3 regions of the Fodinicurvata sp. EGI_FJ10296 genome follow, and region 1 is predicted to be linked to each of the others. Evidence: riboswitches for the same ligand, from Rfam matches in the RefSeq annotation. Region 1 holds a riboswitch; each other region holds the start of a gene.
What was found. Region 1 has a riboswitch for cobalamin ahead of ABZ728_RS15970 (hypothetical protein). Riboswitches for the same ligand answer to the same signal wherever they lie in the genome.
Positions count from the first base shown of each region.

Region 1 (2,259 bases):
GATATTGCCCGGCCCACGCCTGAGCGGCGGCAGGAGCAGATCGCTGCTCAGGCCGATGCCGACCTGCAAAAATTGCAGGACCCAATGCTGGCCGACCTGAACGACGAATGAGGCAGGGGTGACCTCCGCAATGCACAGCTTCTCGGGCTTAGTCTGAGTCTGACTACGTGTTCCACAATTTATTGGCGAATAATACCCCGGCTTGGTAGCATTTTTGGCGGAACCGCAGCATGCGGTTCCGGGGTTTGAAAGCCCCTACTCCATAGGTTGGCGCCGCCTGTCTGGCGCCCTGAACCCTGGCCGTGGAACGGTTGACAGGCAATGGGGATCGTGTACCCACACTGATCTTGCTTGTGCTTTGTCATGTCTCCGGTCGGGGGGCCGTCTGCGTATGTCCAGGCGCCCCGGTAACGGGCGCTAAAGGCAGGCGGAGCCGCCTTGGAGTCGGCCTTTCAACCCCCCGACCATTATTGCTGCCTGCCGTCCCCTCGCCCCATGGCGTCGGAACGGCGGGCAGTCATCGAGAACGGGGGCACGAATGCCAGCACCACACCTGACGACGACACCGGCCGATTTCCTTCTTGCGCCCGAGAGCCCATGGCGCGGCACGCCGGTCGAACGCGAAATCCGCCGCGCCGTCGCCTATAACATGATCCGCTGTCGCCAGAAGCGTGGCTGGTCGATGCGCAAGATCTCCATCTGGCTGAATTCAACGCCGGAGCGCGTCGCCGCCCTCGAACTGGGGCACGAGACCGCGTCCGCCGCCGAATTGTTCTGTCTGGCCGGATTGTTCGATGTGACGCTGGAACGCATGGTCATGCCGACCGCCAGCCCGCCAGCCCCATCGGCCGAATTTCTCGCCGCCCCCAACCCGGTCCCCGACCCGGAGCATGAGGAACTGATCTTCGACGACCCCACCCTGCCCGATCTTCGGCAGCTTCTCGAAAGCAGGGGGCGATAGCCAAAGCGGGCGTCGTTCAATTCCGACTGAATCACCTCAAGCCAGCCCTGCACCACCGGGCTTTCCCTTGCAAATGACGGCCGTCCCTGCAAGGATCGGGCATCAGGATGGTGCCTGGCCCGAGCGACCGACGGGCCGGGAGAATAGGGAATGCGGTGCGGAGCATGATGGCTCCAATGCCGCGGCTGCCCCCGCAACTGTGGTCGGGAAGCCTCACCCCGCGGAACCACTGGCCATTGGCCGGGAAGGTCGGGGGAAAGGCGATGATCCGAGAGCCAGGAGACCTGCCATCCACCCCCATTTTGTCCGACCGTCGGGTGTGGCGGTGGAAGGATGTGACAATGATGGCGTCTCCGGCGTTTCGTTCCGGTGTCAATTCCGATCAGGCTTTTCGCGGCGCTCCGGCCTCGCGACGGGGATGGTGTCCGTCTGCTCATCGGCCGATGGAGTCGGCCGATGGCTGGCTGACCCGCGTGCGTCCGACCGCCGGTATCCTCAGCGCCGATCAGGCATTTTGGCTGGCCGATCAGGCCGCAAACGCCGGCAGTGGCGCGATGGATCTGACGCGCCGCGCCAATTTGCAAATCCGCGGTCTGGATCCGGCGGCCGCCGCTGATTTCGCCGACAGTCTGGTCGCCATGGGTCTGGCCGCGTCGTCACCGGCGGCCGAAGCCCGGCGCGTCGTTCTGGCCGCCGCACCCAGCGATCGCGACCCTGCGGCCGAAGCGGCGGTCCGCGCCCTCGCCACCGCGCTGGATGACGGGCTGCGCGCCCTGCCCGACACCCCGGCCCCCGACTTCAAGACACTGCCGGAGAAAGCCCTGATCGTCGTCAATGGCGGTGGCCGATTCGCCTTTTGCGAGCATTCCGCCGATCTGCGTCTGGACCCCGCCGGCACCGGCTGTCAGCGGCAATGGCGCTTGTCGGTCAACGGAACCCGCTCGACCGCGACGCCGGTCGCCATGCTTCCAGCCGATGACCACATCGCAGCCCGGGCGGCGCTGGACGTTCTGAGCCGCGCCCTGACCGCCATGCCCGCCGATAGCGGACGGGCCGGACTGCGCGCCGCCCTCGCGGCGCTGGCCGACGACATGCCCGCTTCCGCACTACCCCCCGGCTCAACCTTACCGTGTTCACAAATTGGTATCGATTGCAGGAAAAATGATCTCCACACCCTGATCGTCCCGGGCGGAGCGCGGCCACGAAGTGACGCGCTGCAGACCCGGGACCTCGCGCAGCAACTCTCGGGCTTGACACACGAACCGGGTACATCCGGATCGGGGTCCCCGATCGGTGTC
Region 1 is NZ_JBFCVL010000007.1:25,047-27,305, forward strand. It holds gene ABZ728_RS15965 (hypothetical protein) at 539-961, shown strand; cobalamin riboswitch at 1,053-1,268, shown strand; gene ABZ728_RS15970 (hypothetical protein) at 1,303-2,259, shown strand, end outside.

Region 2 (2,259 bases), on a different contig from region 1:
GGTCGTCATCATGATGGTCGTCTTCATGACCGTTCATGATGCGGTCGGGATCGAGGCCGAGACCCAGCAGCGCGTCGGCGGTCAGCACATGCCGGCCGCTTTCCAGCACCGTCTTGCCGGCGCCGTGGCCGCTGCCAGCGCGTTCGCGGGCGGCTTTGAGGCCGGCCTCGTCCAGCATGTCGGTCTTGGTCAGGACCAGCAGATCGGCGGCTTCGATCTGATGGGCGAGCAGATCTTCCAGCGCCGTCTCGTGATCGAGCATCGGATCGGCGGTGCGCTGGGCATCGACCGCCGAGGTATTCGACACGACACCGCCCGTCGACAGCGCCAGCCCGTCGAGCACCGCGATCACGCCGTCCAACTGCGCCCGGTTGCGGATCTCCGGCCAGCGGAAAGCCCGCACCAGCGGCTGCGGCAGCGCCAGGCCCGAGGTCTCGATGATGATGTGATCCGGGCGATCCTCGCGGTTGAGGATCTTGGTCATGGTCGGGACGAAATCCTCGCCGACCGTGCAGCAGATGCAGCCATTGGCCAGTTCGACGATGTCGTCGTCCTTGCAGTCCTCCAGACCGCAGCCTTTCAGGATCTCGCCGTCGATCGGCAGATCGCCGAACTCGTTGATGATCAGCGCGATGCGCCGGCCGTTGACCGATGTCAGCAGATCCCGGATCAGCGTCGTCTTGCCGGCACCCAGGAATCCGGTGATGACCGTGGTCGATATTTTCATGGCAGTTGGTTCCGTCAGGCTGATTTCAGGGAAAGGGGAAGACCGGCGGCGATAAAGGTGACCGTGTCGGCCACCGACGCAACGGCCTGATTGAGAATGCCGGCCTCGTCGCGAAACCGGCGGCCCAGAGGCGTTTCCGGCACGAGACCGAGACCGACCTCGTTGGCGACGAGGATGACGCTTGTGCCGTTTTCCGCCGCCGTTGCCAAAGTGGACAGCAGATCCGCGCGCGCCGTGTCGACCGGCCGGTCCGCCAGAATGACATTGGTCAGCCACAGCGTCAGGCAATCGACCAGAACGACCGCGTTCGACTGGGCGGCCACGGCGGCGGGAAGGTCGAGTGGGGCATCGATCGTCGCCCATTCCGGGCCGCGCCGGGAGCGATGGTCGTCGATGCGGGCGCGCATCTCGTCGTCGAACGCCTGGGCGGTGGCGATATAGACCGGCGGCACCGATCCGGCGGCGGCCAGATCGAGGCACAGGCGTTCACCATGGCGGCTTTTGCCCGACCGCGCACCGCCGAGGATCAGCGCCGTCGTTTGCCGCCATGGCTTGCCGTCAATATTGGGGTCCGGATTCGGGTTCATGCCGCGCCGCCTCGATCGCAATTAATCCGGACGGGCGTGCTGAGGGCGCCGGAACGCATGGCGCCGGATGTCGGCACCACGAATGGCCGACAGGCGAATGCCGTTCCGATGACCCCGCCGATACACCCCGCCCGGCCGGTCTCGTCTGTCGTGGCTGCGGCAGGTCTCCTGGCTCGCGATCGATAGCCCTTGGCCGTCCTTCCCGGCAAGAATGCCAGTGGACCTGCATGGCCGCGGCGATCGCTGACAGTTGCGGGGGCAGCCATGGACGCGATCCCCGGATTGGGTCGACCGTTCCATGTTCCCTTTTCATCCGGGGGCCGAACTCATGACCCACGGAACCGGCAGCACGTTCGGCCGCTACCCTATGCGCAAATTGCGTCGCGTCAAACCCCTAATGCGCCCCTGAAGCGCGCGGCCGTGCCATCGCTATGCTGGTGTGACGGCTTCGGCATCGGTCCATTCGTCGCCGAATACCTCGGGACGGTCGAAGGCTTGCAACTGCTCGTAATGCCAGTCGATGTCATCCCGATAAAAATGCGCGGCAATGCCCCGAGCCAGACGGGCGGCGCCGTCGCTTACGGCGGGGATATCGCCGCTGACCTTGCCGTGGGTCAGGGTCGAGGCATAGTTGAAGCAGTGAATGTCGCGCAGTTCCGGTGTCCGGCCCGCGTCCTTTTCCAGGAACTCGAACGCCGGTCCCAGATAGGGATAGCCGGCCAGATCGGACTGCTCCTCGCCGCGCTCGACATAGACATCGCGCCAAAGCTTGATGTTGCCGGACTGCGCCGACAGTTCCGGTCGCCGGTCGAGATCGATCGCGAATCCGGTACCGGCGATGATGAAATCGGCCGTCCACTGCCGATGCGGTGTCGTCACGCGGACCCGGCCGCCGTCGACGGGTTCGGCCGACAGGATCGGGCTGGCCAGATGGATATGGGCATG
Region 2 is NZ_JBFCVL010000006.1:6,581-8,839, forward strand. It holds gene cobW (cobalamin biosynthesis protein CobW) at 1-727, opposite strand, end outside; gene cobU (bifunctional adenosylcobinamide kinase/adenosylcobinamide-phosphate guanylyltransferase) at 742-1,314, opposite strand; cobalamin riboswitch at 1,455-1,654, opposite strand; gene ABZ728_RS13830 (NAD(P)/FAD-dependent oxidoreductase) at 1,744-2,259, opposite strand, start outside.
Region 2: it holds a riboswitch for cobalamin, as region 1 does, so the genes downstream of both, cobU (bifunctional adenosylcobinamide kinase/adenosylcobinamide-phosphate guanylyltransferase) here and ABZ728_RS15970 (hypothetical protein) in region 1, are expected to answer to the same signal.

Region 3 (2,259 bases), on a different contig from region 1:
GCCGGCGTCGACATGACCTTTGATTTTCCGCGCCTGATTGCCCATGCCGCGCGGACTCGCCCGCTGTCCGCCGGTACGATCATCGGCTCCGGGACGGTGTCGAACAAGGAAGGCGATGGGCCGGGCCGCCCGGTGGCTGACGGCGGGGCGGGGTATTCCTGCATCGCGGAAATCCGCATGATCGAGACCATCCGCGACGGCGCGCCAAAGACGCCGTTCATGCGCTTTGGCGACACCGTCCGCATCGAAATGAAGGACGACAACGGACGGTCGATCTTCGGGGCGATCGAACAGACGGTGGAGCCGTATCGCGAATAGCAAACAACAGGTGACCGATCGGGCCGGCTCGTAGCGGCTGATCGACGTTTTCGCCGCCGGGCCGCCGGGCACCGCCGATCGTGTGGACACGGATTCAACGGTCGTGATAGCGTCCGACCCGGATGGTCCGCGTCGACGGCAAACGCCGTAGGCGGGGCTAAGAGGGAACCCGGTTTGAAGCCGGGGCTGCCCCCGCAACTGTAAGCGGATAGACGGTATTCGCAGTCGGGTCATTCGACTCGACATGCCACTGGGCAATGCCCGGGAAGGCGGAATAATTGTCTCGGACCCGCGAGCCAGGAGACCTGCCATCCAATACCATGGCCGACAGGCTGGGACGGGGTGTGCCCGGAGGACCGTATGATGACTCCCTCTTCGCGTACTCCAGCAATGCTGTCGGCCGATTCAATCGTGAGGACCATTCCCTCGCATTCGTGGGAGACGATAATGAAGAAGACTTTCCTGGCCGCATCGCTGGCGGCATTCATGGCGGCTGGCGTGGCCATTGCCCATCACGGCGAAACGCCAGTTGAAGTCGGGGCGATGGCGGTCAGCCATTCCTGGACCCAGGAAACCTCGGCAACTGCCCATTCCATGTCCGTGTTCACCACCATCGACAATCATGGCGAGGAATCCGACCGCCTGATTTCGGCCGGCACCGACTTCGCGGATGCAGGTGTATTCCGGGCGCCGGTCCTGAGTGAGGACGGGGCGCTTCAGGTCGTCGATGTCCCCGCCGTGGAGATCGCCCCCGGCCAGACCCTGACGCTGGAGCCCGGCGGCGTCCACATCGTGCTGCCCGATGTCCAGCAGGCATTCCTTGAAGGCGATCACTTCCACATGGATCTGGAATTCGAGAAGGCCGGAAGCGTGAGGGTCGCGGTGGACGTCGATCACGGTCATGATGATGACGACGCCCGCGATCACGACCGCGCGTCCTGATCTAAAGCGACCGGTCGGAAAGGGACGGCGCGCGACCGAGGTATGACCCTGGCGCTATAGTGGCAGGGCGTCGTCTTCCTTCAGCGAGTCCAGCACGATCGAGGTCTTGACGTGCTGGACCGACTCGTGCGGCAGCAGAATGTCGTTCACGAATTCGGAAAGGCCCTTGAGGTCGGTCGTCACGACCTTGAGAAAGTAATCCATTTCGCCGGTCAGGGCGTGCGCTTCCAGAACCTGTGGCAATCCCCGCACCAGGTCCGCGAACCGGCGGGCGTTGTCGCGGTTGTGGGTCGCCAGCGTCACCGAGATGATATTGACGATGCCATAGCCGAGCTTCGCCCGGTCGAGCCGGGCGTGATAGCCGAGGATGAAGCCGTCGGCCTCCAGCCGCGAGCGCCGGCGCGAGCATTGCGACGGCGACAGATTGATCCGGTCCGACAACTCGTTATTGGTCAGGCGCCCATCGGCCTGCAGGCAGGCGAGCAATCGACGGTCGAAGTCATCGAGGGGCCTGGAGTCCGTCATCTTTGCCACCTTTTCTGCATGATCCGTGCACAGGATCGGCTATTCGCGGCCCCGTATGCAAACACATTGCGGCAGTGATGCGCAATAATGGCTCCCAATGCGCTAGAGCGCGCTCCCTCTACCTTCAGGAGATATGAGCCATGGGACCGTTTCCCCACGACGCCCCGCCGGCAAAGATCGACGATGAGAACCCCGCCGGCACCGACGGATTCGAATTCGTTGAATTCGCCCATCCCGATCCGGCGGCATTGGAAGCGCTGTTCGAGCGTATGGGCTATGTGCCCGTCGCCCGGCACAAGTCGAAGGCGGTCACAGTCTGGCGACAGGGTGATGTCAATTACATCGTCAACGCCGAACCCGGAAGCTTTGCGCACCGTTTCGTCGAAACGCACGGCCCGTGCGCCCCGTCAATGGCATGGCGCGTGGTCGACGCCGATCACGCCTTCCAGCATGCTGTATCCAAGGGTGCCGTTC
Region 3 is NZ_JBFCVL010000003.1:467,466-469,724, reverse strand. It holds gene ABZ728_RS08365 (fumarylacetoacetate hydrolase family protein) at 1-318, shown strand, start outside; cobalamin riboswitch at 425-646, shown strand; gene ABZ728_RS08360 (copper chaperone PCu(A)C) at 766-1,260, shown strand; gene ABZ728_RS08355 (Lrp/AsnC family transcriptional regulator) at 1,315-1,785, opposite strand; gene hppD (4-hydroxyphenylpyruvate dioxygenase) at 1,926-2,259, shown strand, end outside.
Region 3: it holds a riboswitch for cobalamin, as region 1 does, so the genes downstream of both, ABZ728_RS08360 (copper chaperone PCu(A)C) here and ABZ728_RS15970 (hypothetical protein) in region 1, are expected to answer to the same signal.